DNA from 4 places in the Blastococcus sp. SYSU DS1021 genome. Region 1 is predicted to be linked to each of the others. Evidence: riboswitches for the same ligand, from Rfam matches in the RefSeq annotation. Region 1 holds a riboswitch; each other region holds the start of a gene.
The links. Region 1 has a riboswitch for cyclic di-AMP ahead of ACI8AP_RS08880 (murein hydrolase activator EnvC family protein). Riboswitches for the same ligand answer to the same signal wherever they lie in the genome.
Positions count from the first base shown of each region.

Region 2: linked by a shared signal. The riboswitch ahead of ACI8AP_RS05305 (hypothetical protein) and the one ahead of ACI8AP_RS08880 (murein hydrolase activator EnvC family protein) in region 1 are both predicted to bind cyclic di-AMP.
Region 3: linked by a shared signal. The riboswitch ahead of ACI8AP_RS11805 (NlpC/P60 family protein) and the one ahead of ACI8AP_RS08880 (murein hydrolase activator EnvC family protein) in region 1 are both predicted to bind cyclic di-AMP.
Region 4: linked by a shared signal. The riboswitch ahead of ACI8AP_RS17880 (aggregation-promoting factor C-terminal-like domain-containing protein) and the one ahead of ACI8AP_RS08880 (murein hydrolase activator EnvC family protein) in region 1 are both predicted to bind cyclic di-AMP.

Region 1 covers NZ_JBJHAL010000009.1:70,208-75,423, forward strand. The annotation lists gene ACI8AP_RS08870 (heparin lyase I family protein) at 100-1,407, opposite strand; tRNA gene ACI8AP_RS08875 (tRNA-Ile) at 1,809-1,882, opposite strand; cyclic di-AMP (ydaO/yuaA leader) riboswitch at 2,043-2,198, shown strand; gene ACI8AP_RS08880 (murein hydrolase activator EnvC family protein) at 2,209-3,435, shown strand; gene ACI8AP_RS08885 (TVP38/TMEM64 family protein) at 3,468-4,217, shown strand; gene ACI8AP_RS08890 (maleylpyruvate isomerase family mycothiol-dependent enzyme) at 4,151-5,044, opposite strand.
Region 2 covers NZ_JBJHAL010000005.1:54,270-59,485, reverse strand. The annotation lists gene ACI8AP_RS05315 (MerR family transcriptional regulator) at 1-389, shown strand, start outside; gene ACI8AP_RS05310 (bifunctional 3'-5' exonuclease/DNA polymerase) at 560-2,224, shown strand; cyclic di-AMP (ydaO/yuaA leader) riboswitch at 2,393-2,540, shown strand; gene ACI8AP_RS05305 (hypothetical protein) at 2,795-3,679, shown strand; gene ACI8AP_RS05300 (SDR family oxidoreductase) at 3,702-4,448, opposite strand; gene ACI8AP_RS05295 (protein kinase domain-containing protein) at 4,682-5,216, shown strand, end outside.
Region 3 covers NZ_JBJHAL010000013.1:93,379-98,594, forward strand. The annotation lists gene ACI8AP_RS11790 (AMP-dependent synthetase/ligase) at 1-120, shown strand, start outside; gene ACI8AP_RS11795 (glycosyltransferase family 4 protein) at 163-1,287, opposite strand; gene ACI8AP_RS11800 (M48 family metallopeptidase) at 1,284-2,549, opposite strand; gene ACI8AP_RS11805 (NlpC/P60 family protein) at 2,790-3,869, opposite strand; cyclic di-AMP (ydaO/yuaA leader) riboswitch at 3,887-4,063, opposite strand; gene ACI8AP_RS11810 (hypothetical protein) at 4,240-4,548, opposite strand; gene ACI8AP_RS11815 (D-alanyl-D-alanine carboxypeptidase family protein) at 4,632-5,216, opposite strand, start outside.
Region 4 covers NZ_JBJHAL010000028.1:23,581-28,796, forward strand. The annotation lists gene ACI8AP_RS17870 (TSUP family transporter) at 1-156, shown strand, start outside; gene ACI8AP_RS17875 (hypothetical protein) at 160-543, opposite strand; gene ACI8AP_RS17880 (aggregation-promoting factor C-terminal-like domain-containing protein) at 785-1,648, opposite strand; cyclic di-AMP (ydaO/yuaA leader) riboswitch at 1,859-1,985, opposite strand; gene ACI8AP_RS17885 (class I SAM-dependent methyltransferase) at 2,103-2,759, opposite strand; gene ACI8AP_RS17890 (GNAT family N-acetyltransferase) at 2,806-3,807, opposite strand; gene ACI8AP_RS17895 (SDR family NAD(P)-dependent oxidoreductase) at 3,848-4,684, opposite strand; gene ACI8AP_RS17900 (flavin-containing monooxygenase) at 4,684-5,216, opposite strand, start outside.

The sequences.
Region 1 (5,216 bases):
CAGGGGCCGCGCGCTGCCCGCAGTCCGGAGAGCTCCGGACTGCGGGCAGCGACCCCATGACGGTCGGGCCTGCTCGCCGGACCCGGCGAGCCGAGCAGGTCAGTCCATCGCGTTCAGTGACGCGACGGACTCGCGCGTCGGGCCGAAGCCGATCGGGGAGTGCTGGAGGTAGTGCGTCCGGTAGGTCCCGGCCGCCGAGTAGATGCCCTGCTTGATGTAGACGGACTGCCCCTCGTACAGGTTGGCGACCCGCTCGGACAGGACCTTCTCGCCCTGGTGCCAGACCTCGATGAGGCCCTTCGCCGGGTCGGGGGACCAGATGAACCGGACGGTGTGGTCGTTCCAGGCGCCCTTGTCGATCGTGCCGAGGTTGAAGGTCCGGACGTACTGCGCGTCGCCGGCGGTCCTGCCGCCCGTGCCACCCCGGACGTCGACCATGAGGTTCTCGTTCACGTCCGACCAGAAGTGCACGTTGGGGTTGCCGGAGTTCACCGTCTGGTGCCACTGCGTGTAGATCAGGAACTGGCCGCGCTCGTCCCAGTCGAAGTCGGCCGGGAAGAACGTGGACCAGGCCCACCACTGCTCGTCGCCGGGCCGGACGTCGCCGGAGGCGGCGATCGAGTCGCGGACCTCGGAGCGGAGGGTGCCGTGCGTGCCGTTCCAGCCGGTGTCGCCGCGCTGCACGGTGAAGAAGGCGGTGCGCTCCGAGCCGGGGTACGGGTTGGCCGTGGTGGTGCCGTACTGGTCCGACCGGAGGGCGTGGATCTCGGGCCAGGGGCCGGGGACCAGCGTCGTGGCGTCGTAGCCCCAGACCCGCGTGGGCTGGACGGCGGGCAGCTCGGGCTCGGGGTCGGACTCGGGGTCGGTCGCGGGCGGGGGCGTCGTGGTCGTCGGCGTCGTGGTCGTCGGAGGCGTGGTGGGCTCCGTGGACGGCGCCGGCGGCTCGGTGGTGGTGGGCTCGGGCGGGGGCGTCGTGGTGACCGGGGCCGCCTCGGCCGGGGTGGTCGGCTCGGCCGGCTGGCCGCCGGGGTAGATGTGCACCGGCTCCGTCCGCTCACCCTGCACCTTGGCGTGGTCCCGCGGCACGACCACGAAGGCGTACCGCGGGGTGGACAGCGGCAGCCGGGGCGACGTCCAGGCGGTGGCGCCGGTGGAGCCCACGATGCGACCGGCGGCGCCGGAGGTGACGTCGATGACGAGGTAGTCGCGGGCCCCGGGCACCCCCGTCCAGTCCAGCGAAGCCCGCTGATCGACGGCCTCGCCGATGAGATCGGCCGGGGCGAGCAGCACGGCGGCGGCCTGCGTGTGCGATGTGACGGGCCGAGGGGCTGCCAGGACGGCGTCGGCGAGTCCGGCGCCGCCGATCAGGGTCAGGGCCGCCAGGACGGCCAGGTTGCGCTTGTTCATGGCGTCGGTCCTCAGATCAGGTCGAGCGGGGTCTGGACGAGGCGGTCGGCGGCATGGACGCCGCCGCCGGCATCGGTCAGGACGGCGGTGGCGACGGCGAGCACGAGACCGGCCCTCGAGGGGAGCCGGGCAGGCGCTGCAGATGCCGCTCGGACGCCGCGTCCGGGGCTGCGGCGGTGACACCACCGGTCGAACCGACGACGGCTGAACGTTCTGTCACGCATCAATTACGCCACGTCATGAAGGCGGCGGTGCAGAGGCGCGCCGGTCGCCTTCCGGCCGCGGCGCCGGTGTGGCGCACCGCTGACGCCGAGGCGCCTACACCCATTGGGAGCCGTGTCCTTGCTCACGCGGACAGGGAGGCGCGAGCGCCAGGCACGACACCGCTGGCATGGGAGAGGTGGGGCGGGTGGGGCTCGAACCCACGACCCAGGGATTATGAGTCCCATGCTCTGACCAGCTGAGCTACCGCCCCGGACCCGCCAGCCTGCCAGACGGCGCCGCGGCGCCGCAGCCACGTCCTGGGGCCGGTGGGGCGAACTGACAAGGTCCGTTACCCCCCTGTGACATTCGGACGATCCGCTTGTACCGTCTCTCGCGGCCCATCCGATCCCGCTCCCGAAACCCGGGGGCTCGGACGGGCCCCGCCGAACTCTGCGGCCTCACCGCCGCGGGGACCGGGGACCCACGTTCTCTGGGGTGAATCCCGCCTGCGCCACCACGGGCAGGCAGGTAGGGCATGTTCCGGCCCGAACCCGTCAGCTGACCTGGTAGGCGGATAGAGGAACGGAGACCGTCGCCTTGGCGACCTCGCACCACCTGCGCCACCACGTCCCGGCCGCGCCCGCGCGCCGGGCCCTCAGCCGCACCCGTCGGGCGGCCACCGCCGCCACCGCACTGCTGGCGCTCGCACTGCTCGGGACGTCGACCGCGGCGGCCGCGCCGGGCGACGCGCGCAGCGAGCATGACCGCGTCGAGGCGGAGGTCGCCGACATCGAGCAGCGCGTGCGCGACGCAGAGGAGCGCCTGCAGCAGCTCACCCTCCGGGCAGAGGAGGCCAGCGGCGCCGTGCTCGCCGCGCAGGCCGAGCTCGACCGCGCCCGCGAGCACGCCGACGCCATCGCCGCCGAGCTCGCCGCCGTCCGGGAGGCCGTGGCGAGTACCCAGGGTGAGGTAGCCGCCCTCGGCCGGGAGGCCTACATGGGCAGCGACAAGTCCATGAAGCAGCTGGAGATGGTGCTGCACGCCGACGGCCCGGGGGAGCTCCTCCAGCAGGCCGCGACGCTCGACCTCCTCGGTGAGGATCGCGCGCAGGTGCTCGAGGACCTGCGGGTGGCCGAGGCCCGCGAGGCCCGGCTCGACCAGGAGGCGAAGGCCGCCGTCGCCGAGCGGGATGCCGCAGCGCGCAAGGCCCAGGGCATGCAGGCGGAGGTCGACGCCCTCCTCGCGGCCGCGCAGACCGACTTCGATGCGCTCACCGCCGAGAAGGCGGCGCTGGACGAGCAGCTGCGCGAGGCGGAGATCCGCATGCTCAGCCTCCGCGGCACGGCCGACCCCGTCGCCGCCTGGTCCGAGCAGCAGGCCACCGAGCAGGCGGCCGTGGCGGCGGCTCCCGCGACCGCCGGGGCCGGCCGGCTCACCCAGGGGCGGGTCACCTCCTGCTACGGCAGCCGGTGGGGTACCCAGCACCTCGGCGTGGACATCGCCGCGCCGATCGGCACCCCGATCTTCACGCCGGAGCCCGGGGTCGTGCTGCAGGCCGGGCCGGCCAGCGGGTTCGGCCTCGCCGTCGCCATCCAGCACCACGACGGGGCCATCACCGTCTACGGGCACGTGAACCAGTTCTTCGTCTCGCCGGGCCAGGTCGTCAGCGGTGGGCAGCAGATCGCCGAGGTGGGCAACCGGGGCCAGTCCACCGGCCCGCACCTGCACTTCGAGGTGCACCTCGGTGGCCTGTACGCCAACCGGTCCAACCCGGTGCCGTGGCTGGCCCAGCGCGGCATCACCCTCGGCGGCAGCTGCGGCTGAGGCTGGTTGACGCCATCGGTCAGGATGAGCACGTGCGGACGACGGCGGGGGCGAGCCCGTGGCTGCGGGCGTGGCTCCTCGTCGCGCTGCTCGCGGCCGGCGTGGTCGCCGCCCTCGCCGTCGACGTGCCCACCCTGGCGCAGGTCCGCTCGTGGGCCGACGGCGGCGGCCTCCGGACGTGGCTGCTGCTGATCGCCGCGCAGGGGGTGGTCCTGCTCGCGCCCGTCCCACGGTCGGTGCTGGCGGCGCTGACCGGAGCGGTCCTGGGGTTCGGCGCGGGCTTCGCGGTCGCCTACACCGGTGCCTTCCTGGCGGCGACCGGTGCGTTCTGGCTCGCGCGGGGCCTGGGTCGCCCGGCCGTGGAGCGGCTGGCGGGGCCGCGGCTCGGCCGCGTGGACCGGTTCTCCAGCGACCGGGGCTTCGTCGCGGTGGTGCTGAGCCGGGTGGTCCCGATGGTGCCCTTCGTCCTGGTCAACTACGCGGCGGGCCTGAGCGCTGTACGGCCGCTGACCTACGGCGTCGCCACCGCCGTCGGACTGGTACCCGGCACGGTGTTGCAAGTGGGCGCCGGCGCCTCGGCCGGCGCGGTCGTCGCCTGGATGCCGACCGCCACGGTCGCCCCGGTGGTCGTCGTGCTGGTGCTGCTGCTGCTTGCCGGTGCGGCCGTGTCGAGGTACCGATCCCGCACCGGCGAGCAGGTGGGCGAGGACGCGGGTCAGCGCCCGCCGAAGAACCGCCCCAGCGCGCCGCCGGCCCCGCCCACGGTGCGGGCGGCCAGCTGAAGGATCGGTCCGCCCGGGATGCCCGGCACCTGCTGGACGATCGGCGCCAGCTGCAGGAGCCCGGGCACGTCGTGGACCTTCAGTCTGCGGCGGGCCACCGCCGGTACCGGGTTCACCCGGCCGGCGGCGGCGTCGAGCAGGAGCTCGGGGGTTGCCTCCACGGCCGGGCCCTCGACGACACCCGGCGGCACCCGTCGCACCCGCCACCCGTCGTCGTCCGCGGTGAACCCCCAGCCGCCGTCGGGTGTCACCAGGCTGACGCGGCCGACGATGCCCGACGAGGCGGCCAGTGCGCCGGTCACGTCGGTCAGCGCCGCGAGCCCTGACTGCAACACGGGGCCAGGCGGTGGTGGCGCACCGCAGGACACCAGGTCCAGCCCGTGGACGGCGAGCTCGTAGGCCTGTCCGAGGACGACGCTGAGCAGCGGCAGCCGGCCGACGACCGAGACCGCGGGTGCGGTGTCGAGCTCCACCGGCTCGTCGGCCAGGTAGCGGGCCGTCGCCTCGCGGTTGCGGCGCAGGGCGGCCAGCACCTCCGCCCGGGAGGTGTCGCGGTGGGCGGCGGTCACCCGAGCGTTGACCGCGTCCGGGTCGGGGGGCGTGCCGGCGCCGCCGGTCCGGGCCGAGGCGATGAGGTCGAGCAGGGCGGTGTGGTCGTCCCAGCAGCCCAGGTGCACGCAGATCTCGTGGGCCCGCCATCCGGGGAGCCGGGACCGGCGGTCGAGGTCCACCGATTCCGCCTGCGCGAGGAAGGCGTCCCACGCGTCCAGCACCATCCCCGCGACCGCGTCGCGGCCCGCCTCGGCCATGCCCTGGTGTCCGCCCACGCGGAGGCCCTACCCGGAGGCCGCGCGAGGCAGGCACGGCGCACCGTGGCGCCGGTCACCCGCCCGGGTGAGCGCGCCGTCACGCGGCGGCGGGCGCGGACCGATCGCCCCTCCGTGAGCGAGACACCGGCGCGCGACCGCCGAGCGGGCTGGGGCCACGCCTGCGGACGAC
Region 2 (5,216 bases), on a different contig from region 1:
AGGTCAAGGGCGGAGGGAAGAGCGCCGTGCGGATCGGTGAGCTGGCTCGGCGGACGGGCGTCAGTCCGCGAGCCCTGCGCTACTACGAGGAGCAGGGGCTGCTGACCCCGGCGCGCGCGGCCAACGGCTATCGGGAGTTCCCCGGCGACGCGCCGCTGACGGTCAGCCAGATCCAGGGGCTGCTGGCTGCGGGTCTGTCCACCGAGGTCATCCGCGACGTCCTGCCATGCGCCCGGGGCGAGCGGCCCGAGCTGGAGCCCTGCCCCGACCTCATCGCGACCCTCGTGGCCACTCGACGCGAGATCGACGCGCGGATCACCTGTTTGCAGGACAACAGCGCCGCCCTCGGCCGCTACCTGCAGGCGGCGGGGGTGGACGCCGGGCGCTGACCTTGCTCGACGTCGTGGGTCCGTCGTGATGGCGGCCTGTCGCGACGAGCACCCCCTGCTCCATCGTCGCGTCGCGTCGCGCCGGCCGCCGTCCTCGCGCGATCCCGCACCGGGGACATGCGTCGGGGCCGTCCGGCGGATCGGTCGGCTCCGTCGGCGACACTGCGGGCGTGCAGCGGATCCTGCTCCGGCGCCGCGAGTCCGCGGTGGAGATGACGGAGCTCGTCGACGACGGGTCGACGGGGTCGGTCACCCGCGTCGCGGCCGGGGGGCTGCCCGCCGTCGTGGCACAGCGGGAGGCCGCTGCCGCACCCGTCCGCTGGGTGTGGGACGACACCACCCGCTGGTACCCCGCGCTGCTGGCGGCGGGAGTCCGCGTCGAGCGCTGCACCGACCTGCGGCTCGGCCACGCGATCCTGCGGCGGTCCCCGTTCGCGGCCCAGGAGCTGCTCGCCGGGGACGACACCCCTGGGTGGGACGTGCTGCAGCCCGGCCAGCCGGCGGAGTCCGCCCTCTTCCCGCTGGCCGACCCGGCGGACCGGCTCGACCCCCTGGCCGAGCAGCGGCGCCAGCAGGCGGCCCTGGCCGCCTCACCGCACGGCGACCGGCTCGCGCTGCTGCTCGCGGCGGAGTCCGCCGGCGCCCTGGTGGCCGCCGAGATGACGCACACCGGCCTGCCGTGGCGGGCGGACGTGCACGAGCGCCTGCTCACCGACCTGCTCGGCCCGCGCCCGGGAACCGGTGGGCGCCCCGCGGTGCTCGAGCGGCTGCTGGGCGAGATCCGCGCGGCGCTGGGGACCCCGTCGCTCAACCCCGATTCGCCGGCCGAGCTGCTGCGGGCACTCCAGCAGGCCGGCCTCCCGGTGGCCGACACCCGCTCGTGGACCCTCGAGCAGCTCGAGCACCCGTGCGTCCCCTCGCTGCTCGAGTACAAGAAGCTGATGCGGCTGCTCACGGCCAACGGCTGGAGCTGGCTGGAGGCCTGGGTGCAGGGAGGGCGGTTCCGCTCGGCCTTCCTGCCGGGTGGGGTGGTCACGGGTCGGTGGGCGTCCAACGGCGGGGGTGCACTCTCGGTGCCCACGCTGATCCGCCCGGCGGCGGTCGCGGACGACGGCTGGCGATTCGTCGTCGCCGACGTGGCCCAGCTGGAGCCCCGGGTGCTCGCCGGGATGAGCGCGGACACCGCGATGGCCGAGGCGGCGCGGGCCTCGGACCTCTACGCGGGCATGGTCGCCGGTGGCGCGGTGGCGACCCGGGCGGAGGCCAAGCTGGGCATCCTCGGGGCCATGTACGGCGGCACCCGCGGGGAGAGCGGTCGCATGATGCCCCGGCTCGCCCGCCGCTACCCGCGCGCCATCGGCCTGGTCGAGGAGTCCGCCCGGGCCGGCGAACGCGGCGAGGTGGTGCACACGCTGCTGGGCCGGGGGTCGCCGTCGCCCAGCGGCGCGTGGGCGCAGCGGGCGGACGGGCTCGGCGAGGCCGCGGAGCAGGCCGGTTCCCGGGAGGACCGCGACCGCGCCCGCCGCGCCTGGGGTCGGTTCACCCGCAACTTCGTCGTCCAGGGCACCGGAGCGGAGTGGGCGCTGTGCTGGCTGGCCGACCTCCGCAACCGGCTCTGGCGGCTGGGCGGCGACGGGCCGCTGGGGACCCGGGCGCACCTCGCGTTCTTCCTCCACGACGAGGTGGTCGTGCACACCCCCGAGCACCTGGCCGACGACGTGGTCGAGGCGGTGCGCGCCGCGGCCACCACGGCCGGGCGGCTGCTGTTCGGCGCCTTCCCGGTGGACTTCCCGCTGGACGTCGCCGTCGTCCGGTCCTGGGCCGACGCCGGCTGAACGGACTGCCGTACACCACCGACGGGGCCGGCACGGTGGCGCGACACGCGTCACGATCTGCGGAAGTGACCGCTCCCGCATTGTCACGACTGCATAACGACGGTTACCGTGGCGGAGCCCGGCCGATCGTTCTCTCCCCATCCGGGGAGGGTCTGCCGGGCGCCGCCGAGTCGCCCGCCGCCTTCGAGCTGCGGGCGAGCCGGGGACCCACCGAAGTTCTGGGGTGAATCGCGCACCGGGCACGTCCCGGTGCGGGTAGGGCTGCTTCCCGTCCGAATCCGTCAGCTAACCCGGTAGGCGGCACGACGGAAGAAACGGAGAGCCGCCGCATGGCGCGCCCCTGCACCGCCGCACCACCCCGCGCCCGCCGGCACCGCCGCCCCCCGGTGCGTCCCCGGACCTGACCGCACGCGCACCCGGCGTCCCGCCGGTCGCCCCCACCAGCGATGACCGCCGGCCGAGCCGCCGGTGCCCGGTGGCCCCGCGACCCGGCGCCGGTCCGCAGCCCGCATCCCTCGCGGTCCGCCTCGCCCGGCCGACCCCGCCGCACCAACGGAGCACCCCGAACCCATGGATCCCCGCACCACCACCTCGGGCCGTCGTGGCCCGCTCGCCCTCCGCCGTCGCCCGCCCTCGGGCCTCCGCCGTCCGGCGTTCTACCTCGGGGTCGCCGCCGCCGGTGCCCTCCTGGTCAACACCCTCGTCGGCGTGGACCCGGGCGCCCAGGCCGAGGCCGGCACCTCGCAGTCGGTGAGCGTCGCCCAGGAGCTCGGGCTCACCTCCCGCTCCGGCCCGGTCGACGTCGCCGAGGACCTCGCCCCGCTGCAGGACCTGGCGGCCAGCCGCAGCAGCCGCGAGGCCGAGCAGGTCGCGGCCCAGCAGGCCCAGGCCGCGGCCGACCAGGCCGAGCTCGACCGGCAGAAGGCCGAGGCGGAGGCCACCGCCCGCGCCGAGGCCGAGGCGAAGGCTGCCGAGGAGAAGGCAGCGGAGGAGGCCGCAGCCGCCGAGCGGGCGGCCGCGGCCCCCGCCGCGGCGACGCCCACACAGGAGGCCCGGGCCGCCGCCACCACCGCCGCCTCGGTGGCGGCCACGGCGGTCGCCCGCATCTCCAACACCGCGGGCAGCGTGAAGCCGCAGACCCAGGCCGCGGCCGACGCGGTGGTCAGCAACGTGCCCGGCGCCGCGGGGATCACCCTCGGCGGCACCCGGGCCAGCGCCGCCGACCCGGGCGGGCACCCCTCGGGCCTGGCGCTGGACTACATGGTGATGTCCGACGCCGCCCTCGGGGACGCGATCGTCGCCTACCACCGCGCCCACTGGGCCGAGCTGGGCGTGGACTACCTGATCTGGCAGCAGCGGATGCTCTCGTCCCCGGGCGGCTCGTGGCAGGCGATGGAGAACCGGGGCAGCGCGACGGCCAACCACTTCGACCACGTGCACGTGAACTACAACTGACCCCACCGCCCCGCGGCCGTGCCTAGGTGAGCCGGCGGACCACGGACAGCGGCAGCACCCGCATGGCCAGCCCGATGGGCACCCACGGCCACGCGGGGACGTAGGCCGTGGCCCGCCGGGCCTCGATGGCGGCCACCATGGCGCGGACGCCCGTCGGGGTGTCCACCATGAACCGGGTTCGCTGCTGCACGTGCTGGTTCATCTCCGACCGGATGTAGCCGGGGTAGATCACCGACACGTCCAGGCCGGGGATCCGCTCGGCCCGCAGCCCCTCGGCGAGGGACGCGACCCCGGCCTTGGTGGCGGCGTAGGTGGTCATCGACCGGCGCATGCCGCGCAGCGCCGACATCGAGGAGATCAGCACGAGGTGCCCGCGGCCCTGGCGGCGGAAGATCTCCAGCGCCGCCTCGGTCTGCGCCAGCGCGCCGACGAAGTTCGTCATCGCCGTCTCGCGGTTGGCCTCGGCCCGGCCGGTGCCCAGGGGCGCGCCCTTGCCGAGGCCGGCGTTCACGACCACCCGGTCGATCGAGCCGAACGCCGCGGCGAACGCGGTGAAGACCGTGGGCACGGCCTGGGCGTCGGTGACGTCGAGCGCCGCGGTCTCCACCCGCCGGCCGGTGGCCGGGCGGATCTCCGCTGCGAGGGCGTCCAGCCGATCGGTGCGCCGGGCGCAGAGCGCCAGGTCGTGGCCGCGGGCGGCGAACTGCCGGGCCATCTCCTCGCCCAGGCCGGAACTCGCGCCGGTGATGAGGACGACGCCGGTGTTCATGGGTGCTCCTGTCGATCGGTGCGGCGGGCCGCTGCGGCCGGCCGGCACGCACGGTACGAGAGCCCGCAGGCGGATCCGCGGCCGGCACCGCGGCGGCGCGTGGGGCCGGCCGGGTTCCACCTCGTCGGCTCCGCCGGGGTTCAGACCCCCTCCGGGCGGGCACACCTGCAGGACGTACGAGTACGGGGGAGCGCGGAGGCGCCCTCTCGGCACCGACACGAGGGGACTCGGGAGTGACCACGGCCGGAACCAGCCGACGGTGCCTGGACGGCCGCTACCAGCTGCAGCAGCTCATCGCCGTCGGCGGGATGGGTGAGGTCTGGCGGGCGCGCGACCTGCAGCTCCACCGGTCCGTGGCGGTCAAGGTGCTGCGCAGCGAGTACGCCGACGACCCGGAGTTCGTGGCGCGCTTCCGCTCCGAGGCCCGGCACGCGGCGGCGTTGAGCCACCCCAACATCGCCGCGGTCCTCGACTACGGGGAGACGACCGCCGAGGACACCGGCGAGCGGCTGGCCTACCTGGTGATGGAGCTCGTGGAGGGGCCTCCGCTGTCGGCCCGGCTGGCCGAGGTGGGATCGCTGGACACCGCCGCCGCGCTCTCGCTGCTGCGGCAGGCGGCGGCCGGGCTGGCCGAGGCCCATCGGGCCGGCGTGGTCCACCGTGACGTCAAGCCGGCCAACATCCTGCTCGGCCGGGACGGCACGGTGAAGCTGACCGATTTCGGGATCTCGTGGTCGGCGGGGAGCGCGCCGATCACGGGCACCGGGC
Region 3 (5,216 bases), on a different contig from region 1:
ACGGTGCTGGCCACCGACTTCACCGAGGACAACGGGATGCTGACGCCCAGCCTGAAGCTGAAGCGCAACGTGGTCATGAAGGAGTTCGGCTCCGACGTGGACGCGCTCTACAGCCGCTGAACGCCGCGTACCGAGGCCCGCCGCGCCCCTGCGCGGCGGGCCTCAGTGCTTCGTGAGGAGCTCGTCGAACGTCGCGGCGATCGAGGTCCAGGACCACCGCTGCTCCACCCAGGCCCGCCCGGCCAGGCCCATCGCCCGGGCGCGCCCCGGGTCGTCGAGCAACCCCACCAGCGCCGTCGCCACCGCCTCCGGTGACCGCGGGTCCACCACGTGCCCGGTGACGCCGTCGCGCACCGCCTCCGGCGCACCGCCCGAGGTGCCCGCGACGACCGGGCGGGCGCAGGCCGCGGCCTCGAGGAAGACCATGCCGAGGCCCTCGACGTCGAGTCCCCCGCGCCGGGTGCGGCAGGGCATGGCGAACACGTCTCCGGCGGCGTAGTGCGCCGGCAGCTCGTCGTGGTCCACCGGGCCGGTCAGCACGACGGAGCCCTGCAGGCCGCGGGCGGCGATCGCACGACGCAGCTTGCCCTCGTCCGGCCCACCACCGACCAGCAGCAACCGGGCCCCCGGGTGACGGGCGAGCACCCGCGGCCACCCCGCCACGAGCACGTCCTGCCCCTTGCGGGCGACCAGCCGGGAGACGCAGACGACCACCGGTGCGTCACCGAGCCCGTGGCGGGCACGCACCGCCGTCCCGTCGACCCCGGGGGCGAACCGGTCGACGTCGACCCCGGGCGAGAGCTGGGCCAGCCGGGTGCGGCCCCCGAGCGGCGGGGCGAGGCGCTCGCGGGTGTACTCGCTGATGTAGGTGAGGACGTCCAGCCCCGTGGCGATCCGCTGCATCACCTGCCGGCTGCCCGGGAGGGCGACCCAGCCGGTCTCGTGGCCGTGCGTGGCCCCGACCAGGTGCCGGACCCCGGCGGCGCGCAGCGCGGGCGCGAGCAGCCCCAGCGGCGCGGCCGCCCCGAAGAACGCGGTGTCGCAGCCGTACCGCTCCACCAGCTCCACGGCCGCGCGGGCGGTCGCCCGCGTCGGGAGGAGCATCCCGGTCGGCCGGCGCACCACCGGATAGGGCAGGGATCGGTCGTGCTCGGCCGAGCCCGGTGCGTCCGACGCCAGCACGACCAGCGAGTCCGGCGTCCGTCGCTCCAGCAGCGCCGCCACGAAGGTCTGGATGCCCCCTTGCCGGGGCGGGAAGTCGTTGGTGACGACGAGCGTCCGGCTCACGGCCCCTCCAGGCGCGCCCAGTCCTCGGCCATCGCGATGCGCTGCGCGGTCGTGGGGTGGCTGCCGAAGAACCAGTGCCAGGCCGCCGGCGGGTCCGGATCGCCGAGGTTGGCCGTGGCGAGCCGCTGCTGCATGGCGGTGAAGGCCTCCGGATCGCGGGTGAGGTCGAGGGCGTGCAGGTCCGCGCGGGCCTCGACCTGGCGCGACACCAGGTTCTGCACGGGTGTGGCCAGCAGGCTGCCCACGGCGACGAGGAACAGCAGCAGGGGGACCACGCGGGGGTCGCCGGCCGAGGGCGCCCCGGCGCGGCGCAGCAGCGGCGTCCACATCAGCAACCAGCCGAGCAGGGCGGTCGCCGCGCCCGCGCCGAGCGCGCCCATGAGCGTGCCGGTGAGGACGTCGTCGGTGGCGACGTGCCCGAGCTCGTGCGCCGCGATCGACTCGATCTCCGCGTCGGGCAGCTCGCCGAGGACGGTGTCGTAGACCACGATGCGCCGGGTGGAGCCGAACCCGGAGACGTAGGCGTTCAGCGCCGTGGTCCGCCGGGAGGCGTCGGAGACCAGCACGTCCTGCACCGGGGTGCCGTTCTCCTCGGCGAGCGCCAGCAGGTCACTGCGCAGCTCACCCGCCGGCAGCGGCTCGAAGGAGTTGAACGCCGGCTCGATGACCACCGGGTAGAGGAACGAGCCGACGACGACGAAGCCGGCCACTGCCGCCCCGCCCCAGGCCCACCAGGTGCGCGGCGCGCGACGGACCAGCCACAGGAAGGCCAGCACCACGACCACTGTCAGCGCCGCGCTGATGGCCCACGAGACGGCGACGTCGCGCAGCCAGAGCCCCCAGCCGCGGGTGGACAGGCCGTAGCGCGTGCGCACGGACTCCGCGTAGGCGGAGATCGGCAGGGTCACGGCGCGGCCCAGGAGGAGCAGGACCGGCACCCCCAGCACCACCCGCACGACCCAGCGGTCCCTCCACCGCGCCCCCAGCGACCGCATCAGGCGGGCCCCCAGCGGGGTGAGCCCCAGCACGGCCGAGACCGCCAGCCCGAGGACGAGGGAGAGCAGCGACGCGGGTCGCAGGGCGGCGGCGAAGGCCTCCGCGCGCTCGATCGCCGCGGGATCCAGGCCGGCGGTCGGGTCGGGCTCGGTGTGCCCTCCGGGCGGTTCGGGCAGCACGTCCCACGGGGTGCGGACGACGATGACGACAACGACGGCGATCCCCAGCAGGGCCGCGGCCACCAGGGCGGCCCGGCGAACGCTCACCCGGCCGATCCTAGGCGGGCCAACCGCAGCGGCCCGTCCCGGTTCGGGGACGTGCTGGGCGGCCGGCATCCTGCTCGACCCGGTCGCGAGGCCCGCCCTCACCGTGTTCCCGTCCTCCGGGCCTGCCCGAGGTCCTCGGGATCGGGCCCTCGGTCACCTGACCGGCCAGCGACCGCGAGGGCCGGCGACCCCTATCGGGATCACCGGCCCTCGTTCCTCGCTGCGATGCTCCCGGAGCCGTCAGCCGGCGATGCGACGGGCGCTGTTGTAGTTCCCCATCGAGTCCACGCTCGCCACCTTCACCGGCTGGCCGGAGGTGGAGGCGTGCACCATCTGGCCGTTGCCGATGTACATGCCCACGTGGCTCACCGGGCTGTAGAAGAACAGCAGGTCGCCAGGCTGCAGCTCGCCGCGCGAGACGGGCCTGCCCATTTGGCTCTGCGACCGGCTGGAGTGCGGCAGCATCACACCCGCCGCGGCGTAGGCGTACGACGTCAGCCCCGAGCAGTCGAAGGCGTTCGGCCCGCCGGCACCCCACACGTACGGGTCGCCGATCTGGGCGAGCGCGGTGTTCACCGCCACCTGGGCGGCCGAGCTCGGCGCGATGACGGCGCCGGTGGGCGCCGGGAGGCCGGTACCACCGTGGGCCTGCGCCACCTGCTCCTGCTGCGGCGCGGTGAGCGCCTCGTACCGGCGCTGGTAGTCGGCGATCTTCGCCTCGAGCTCCTCCTGCTGGGCGGCGATCTGCTCCACCGTCCGCCGGGCGTCCGCCGCGGCCTCCTCGGCGGCGTCGCGGGCCTGCTCCGCGTCCTCGGCCGCGCGCGACACCTCGGTGAGCACCTCGCTGGTGTGCCCGGCGATGGCGTCGAGGGTGCCCAGCTGGTCGACCAGCTGGTCGGCCGAGGTGCTGGTCAGCAGGACGTCGAGCGGCGACATGCCGCTGCCGGTGTAGACGCTGCGGGCCAGCCGGCGCATGTGGCCGTCGAGGGAGCCGAGCCGGCCCTCCGCCTCCGCGACCGCCTCGCTCGCGGCCTGCGCGTCGCGCTGGTGGCCCTCGAGGAGGACGCGCGCCTCGTTCAGCTGCTCGGAGACGACCTCCAGCTCGTGGCTGGCCTCGGCCACCTGGGCGGCGATCTCGTCGGCGGTGCCGGGGACCGCCGACGCGGTACCCGGGAGGACGGTGACGGTCAGGGCTGCGACGGCGCTGACCAGGAGCCCCGAACGGAGCGGTCCGAAGCGGCGGGCGCTGGCGGAGCTGCGCCGGCCGGCGGTGTGGAGTTGTTCGGGGGCGTGCGTCAGTAGTGCGTGAGGGGTCGCCACGTGCGGCGGCTCTCCGTTTCTTCCACTTCGACCGCCGACCGAGTTAGCTGACGGGTTCGGGCTGGGAAGACTGGCCCTATCCCCCACCCACCGGCGAGCCGGCGGCGGGAGAACTCACCCCAGAGTGCGGTGGGTCCCCGGTACACCTCGGGCGCAGTGGTGCGCGCCACGCGGTGATTAGGCGGTGTCCGGTCGAGGCCATCCATCGATGGATGACGACCACCCGGCCGAACGGAGGGAACCCTACGACCGTGATGCGCCTGTGACAAACAGGGACAGCTGAGACGTGTGCGACGGGCGCCTGGCCGCCCACCTGGGCATTCACCCGATCGGGTGGTCACCCGGCCCTCGCCGCGGGGTGCGGCGGCGATCAGCCGGTGCGCCGTCCGGACCGCTCCCCGCCGTGCCCGTCGGGATGCCGCAGCGGGGGAACCAGGCCGCCCTCGGCCAGCGCGCGCACGGCGCTGCGTTCCACCTCGTCGAACTCCACCACCACGCCCGGCGGTGGCACGACGACGTCCTCGGCGGCCGCGGCCGGCCCGCCACGCGGCCGCCCGGTCATCGGCACGACGACCGGGTCGCCCCCCTGCCACCCGGGCGGGGCTCCCAGCAGCACGGTCACGACGCAGTCGGCGCAGCCGGTCCCGCGGGCGGTGCAGGTGTCGCAATCGATGAGCATCGCTTCTTCTCCTCCGTGAGTTGCTGCGCACGGTAGGAAGGGCCACCGACATTTCCGCCGCGCCACCGACGGCCCGCGCCGGATCAGCTGCCCGCGAACTCCCAGTGCCACGGCTCCTCGCGCCCGTTGCCCGGATCGGCCCACGTGGGGTGCAGGAAGCCGAACCGGCCGGCGTTGGCAGCCATCCAGGCGTACTGCGGGGTGCCGAACGTCTCGACGCCACCGCACAGGTCCACCGCCAGACCCCAGCCGTGGTTGCTGGTGCCGGGCACCGCGGCCAGGGCCGGCTTCTCCCCGTACAGCCGCACCTGGCTTGCGTAGGTCCGGTAGGAGTCGGTGATGCACAACGGGCTGCCGAAGGCGGTCGCGTAGGCCGCCGACATGGCGCGGTAGGCGGCGGCCGCGTCGCAGCGCAGCGCGTGCCCGCCGACGCCCAGCGGGCACATGGCGCTGGGCGGGATGAGGCCGTTCGGGTAGCCGCCCCATGCGCGGGCTCCGTCGTAGCTGGGCGGGTAGACGGTGTTGCCGCACTCGGTCCGCAGCGCCCCCGCGGCCGGCCCCGGGACGGCGACAGGGGGCCGCTGGCCGAGGACCGGGCGGCCGATCGCCAGCACCTGGTCGCCCGGCAGCGTGCGCACCACGACCGCGCCGGCCCGCGCGTCAGCGGT
Region 4 (5,216 bases), on a different contig from region 1:
CTCACCGGTGCGGGGCTGGTGCCGTTCGTGCTGACCGGCTTCCTCCTCGCCGGACCCCTGCGCCGGCGGCTGGCCCTGCCGGCCATGCGCCGCGCCGCCCTGGTGCTGTGCCTGCTCTCCGGCGCGGTGCTGCTCGTCAGGTCGCTGGCGGGCTGACCGTCACTGCTCGACGGGCGGCTCCCGGCGCACGATGTCGCCGACGGCCTCCTCCAGCCGCGCCCAGGTCGTGCTCCACTCGACCAGGGGGTCGAGGATCCGCTCGAAGACGGCGAGCTGCTGGTCGAACGCGTCGAGCTGAGCGCGCATGGCGGCGATCGAGGTGCGCTGCGCGGTCACCATCTCCTTGACGGCGCGCAGCTGGGCCGCCGACATCGCCCCGGGCGGGCTGGGCAGGGCCGGCAGCGGGAGGCGGGACGTCGCATTCCCGGCGAGGTTGCGGGCGCGGTCGGAGAAGAACCGCAACTGGTTCACGAACTCGTCGATCGACCGCCCGACGATCCCGCTCTGCGGGGTGGTCCGGTCGGCGTCGTCGGCCTCGGTCATCGCTCCCCCTCCGTGCACGCTGCACCGACCTTAGGCCTGGAGCCGAGGCTCGGCTGCGCTGAGCCGACCCCGGGCATTGGAAGCTCCACCTGCGTCCTCGGGGCCGACGACGCAGGTAAAGCCTCCAATGCCTCAGCGGGGACGCCCCCGTCCGAAGACCACCCGAGCGTGGTGACGTGCTGGAACGGCCTCGCCGCAGGGTCCCGCCCCGCGCGGGCGAGGGGCGGGGGCAGAGGCCCGCTCAGTACCAGCCGGTGGCCTGGGAGTGCGACCACGCGCCGCACGGGGAGCCGTAGCGGTTGTTGATGTAGATCAGGCCGGCGTCGATCTGCCGGTAGCCGTCGGAGGTCTTGGCGATGCCGGTCCCGGCCCAGGTGGAGTCGAGGAACTGCGCGATGCCGTAGGCGGTGCTCCGCGGGTTCTGGGCGTTCGGGTTCCACCCGCTCTCCTTGCCCCACAGGCTCTCCAGGCAGCTGAACTCGCTGCCCGAGCCGCCGAGCTTGCCCATCGCGTACTCCTGGAAGGAGCCGGCCGGGGCCGCGGCGGCCGGCGCGGGAGCGCTCCGGGCAGGAGCCGGAGCCGGGGCCGGGGCCGGGGCTGGTGCGGCCGGCGCCGGGGTGCGGGCGGCCTGCTCCCGGGCCGCCTGCACGCGGGCGGCCTCCTCGGCAGCTGCCTTGCGGGCGGCCTCCTCGGCAGCGGCCTTGCGCGCGGCCTCCTCCTCGGCGGCGCGGCGGGCGGCCTCCTCGGCGGCACGGCGGTCCAGCTCGGCCTGCTCGGCCGCGGCCCGCGCCTCCGCTGCGGCGGCCTGCTCGGCCGCGCGCTCGCTGCGGCTCGCGGCCAGCTGGCCGAGGGTGTCGGCCGCGGCCACCGTCACGTCGGGCGCGGGGGTCTCGTCGGTGATGCCGAGCTGCTCGGCGACGCTGACGGAGGCCAGCTCCGGCTCGGCCTGGGCGACCGGCTCGTCGGCGACGACGCCGTTGGCCAGCAGGCCGCCTGCCGCGGCGACCGCCAGGAGCAGCAGCGCGGAACGGCGGACCGTCTTCGTCGAACGGCGCCCGGTCGTGGGGCGGAGAGCACGGGTGATCGAGGTGGCGCGAAGGTTCATGGGGAGGAACTGCTCCAGGGGCAGGGGGCGGCAGGGCCGGCGACGGCGGCGGGAACTGCTGCGGGGATGGTCGAGGGGCAGCGGTGTCGGGCGTACGCCCGGGCGCTCAGCGCGGGGAAGGCGCGCGCGAGGCTCCGTACCGGCTGCGGTTCCGTGCAAGGTGGGCCCGCAGGCTCGCCATGCGGCGGCTCTCCGTTTCTTCCGTCGTGCCGCCTACCGGGTTAGCTGACGGATTCGGGCGGGAAGCGGCCCTACCCGCGCCAGGACGTGCCCCGGCGCGCGATTCACCCCAGTACTTCGGTGGGTCCCCGGCTCGCCCTCGGCGGGCGACTCGGCGGCGCCCGGCGGACCTCCCCCGGATGGGGAGAGAACGACCGGCCGGGCGGGACCCACGGTAACCAGCGTTATCCGTTCGTGACAATCCCCTGGCGGGAAAAGGAACGGGAGGTGACCGTCAGGGGAGCCGCCAGACCGTGGTCCGGCGCACCGGCACCGGCCCGGTGGGCGACGGCTCGGTGTCGGGCACGTCGTAGACCGCCAGCGCTTCCAGCCGGTCCTCGGGGAGGTACACCCGCCCGGGATCACCGATCAGCACCTCGGCACCGCCGGCCCGGGCCGCCTCGAGGAAGGGCAGCACCCGGTCGGTCATCTCCCGGTCGTAGCAGACGTCGCCGGCGAGGACGACCGCGACGTCGGGCGGCTCGCCCCCGAGCACGTCGCCGGCGGGCGTGATGCCCGGGGTGCCGTTCCGCTCGGCGTTGACGGCGATCGCGGTCAGCGCGAACGGGTCGACGTCGCTGGCGAGCACCGCGGTCGCGCCGGCCAGGACCGCCGCGACCGCGACCAGGCCGCTGCCCGCCCCCAGGTCCAGCACGGTGCGCCCGGCCACCAGGCCGGGGTGGTCGAGCACGTGGCGGGCCAGCGCCTGGCCGCCCGGCCAGGCCGCGGCCCAGAACGGCGGGTCCGTGGAGGTGCGCCCGTGCTCGGCCTCCATCGCCTCCCACAGGGCGACGACGTCGGCGGCGACCAGCAGCTCCACCTCGGGCACCAGGTCCGGCCGGACCGGCCGGGTGTGGGCGCGGACGAACTCCGCAGGGATGGAACGGTCCACCCCGGCAGTCAACCGCACGCGGCCGGCGGCGGTGGGACCGCCCGGCTCAGAGACGGGTCGACCAGGACGACAGCGCGCCGGCGGGGCGGAAACCCAGCGCCTCGTTGACCGCGACCATGGGCGTGTTGCCCTCGGAGTTGTAGGTGCTGATCCGCCGGACGCCGGGGAACCCCGCTGCCAGCTCCCGCAGCACGGCCGCCTTCATCCGGGCGCCGAGCCGGTGCCCCCGGTGCTCACGGAGCACCAGCGTGCCGCCCTGTTGGGCGAGCGCCGGCTGGGCGAGCGGGATCTGCAGGTCGGTGAAGCCGACCAGCCGGCCGCCGATCACCGCGCCCGCGCTGAGCACCGTCCGGCCCCGGGCGACGTGGGTCCGCTCGTACTCGCGGATCCGGTCCCCGTCCCACTCCTCCTCCCCCACCGGCAGATCGCCGTGGGGTGCGTCGGTGGTCATGCGCCGCTCCAGCAGCGCCCGGTCGGCCAGCAGCGCGTCCGGGGTGCGGTCCCGCCAGGTGACGATCTCGTACCCGGCGCCGGCCGCGGCCTCGAGCGCCCCCAGCCGGTCCTCGTCGACCGGCAGCACCAGTTCCCGGCGGGTCTCCACCAGGTCGCAGGACCAGCCGTGCCGCTCGGCGAAGGCGCGGCCCGGCGCCCCGGGGCCGGGCTCGTCCACCTCGCTCACCAGCGAGTTGCGGCCGTGCGCGGCGGCGAGTACCCGGGCCTCGGCCAGCAGCGCTCTCCCGAGGCCACGGCGCCGGGAGGCCGGGTGCACCGCGAGGTCCACCACCGCCAGCGTCGGGTTGTCCTTGCGCGGGAGGATCAGCCGGAGCGCGCCGGCGACCGCGCCGTCCACCAGGGCGGCCCGGTGGGTGCCGTCCCGGGAGCCACCGGGCGCGACGAGCTCCCGCCCCAGCGCGACGTCCTCCTGCGCCGGCCGGGGCGGGTCCTGCGGCCGGGCGGCCCGGCCGGAGGCGGCCCACACCTCGCACCAGGAGGGGAAGAGGTCGTCGTCGGGGCCGAGCTCGACGATCCGGCAGGAGGGGTCGGTCACGTCCCCGTTCTACTGGCACCGGCAATACCTTTTCCGGCGCTCAGCCCCTCGGCCGCGCGGTCGCCCGGCGAGCGATCAGCCGCCAGTAGGTGCCGGGCAGCAGGCGGACCAGCACGTCGGGCACCGTGGCGCTCCAGCCGATCAGCAGCCGGGGGCGGCGGCGCTCGACGGCCGCCACGATGCGGGCGGCGGCGTCCTCCGGCGGCATCCGCAGCAGCTTGGTGAACTGCGCCCGCCCCTTCTCGTACTCCTCCACCGAGACGCCCGCGCCGGTGCGGGCGCTCTCGGCGATCCGCGTCCGGATCCCACCCGGGTGGACGACCGTGACGCCGATGCCGTCGTCGGCGAGCTCGTGGCGGAGCGCCTCGCTGAACCCGCGGACGGCGAACTTGCTCGTCGCGTACGCGACCTGCCCGGCCGGGGCGAAGATGCCGAAGACGCTGGAGACGTTGACGACGTGGGCGCCGGGGTGGGTCTTCAGCACGGGCAGCAGCATGTGGGTGAGGCGGACGACGGCGCGCAGGTTCACCGCCAGGACCCACTCGAAGTCCGCCAGCCCGATCTGGTCGAAGCGACCGCCCAGGGCGACCCCCGCGTTGTTGACCAGCAGCGTGGTCTCGGGGTGCTCGGCCACCAGCGTCCGGGCCACCCGCGCTGTCGCCTCGTCGTCGGCCAGGTCGACCACGTGCGTCGCCACCCGCAGGGCCGGGTGGTCGGCGGCGATCCGCCCGGCCACCGCCGCCAGCCGGTCGGCGTCGCGGTCCAGCAGCACCAGGTGGCTGCCCCGGTCGGCCAGCTGCGCGGCCAGCGCCTCGCCGATCCCGCTGGCGGCGCCCGTGACGACCGCCGTCCCGCCCGCGAAGGCGTAGGGCCCCATCAGGCCACGACCCGATCCGCGTGGGCGGCTGCAGGCACGCGCGGCTGGAAGGTCATGCCCTCGTCCTCCAGCGAGCCCCGGCGCATCATGGCGACGTCCCGCAGGTAGTTCTGGTGCAGCCGCCAGGGTGTGCGGCGCCCCTGCTGCGGCAGGCCGGCGAGGCTGCGCTGGACGTAGCCCGCCGCGAGGTCGAGGAAGGGCGCTCCCCCGCCCTCCGGCGGGGCGACCGGCGTGGCCGACGCGTAGCCGTGCTCGTCGAGGTGGTCCAGCAGGCGGCAGACGTAGCGGTTGACCAGGTCGGCCTTGAGGGTCCACGAGGCGTTCGTGTACCCGATGACCATGGCGAAGTTGGGCACGCCGGAGAGCATCATGCCCTTGTAGGACACCCGCTCGGGCAGCTCGACCGGCTCCCCGTCGACCACGATCCGCATCCCGCCGACCGGCAGCAGGTTCAGGCCGGTCGCGGTGACGACGACGTCGGCCGCCAGGTGCTCGCCCGACGTCAGCTCGATCCCCTCCTCGGTGAAGGTCG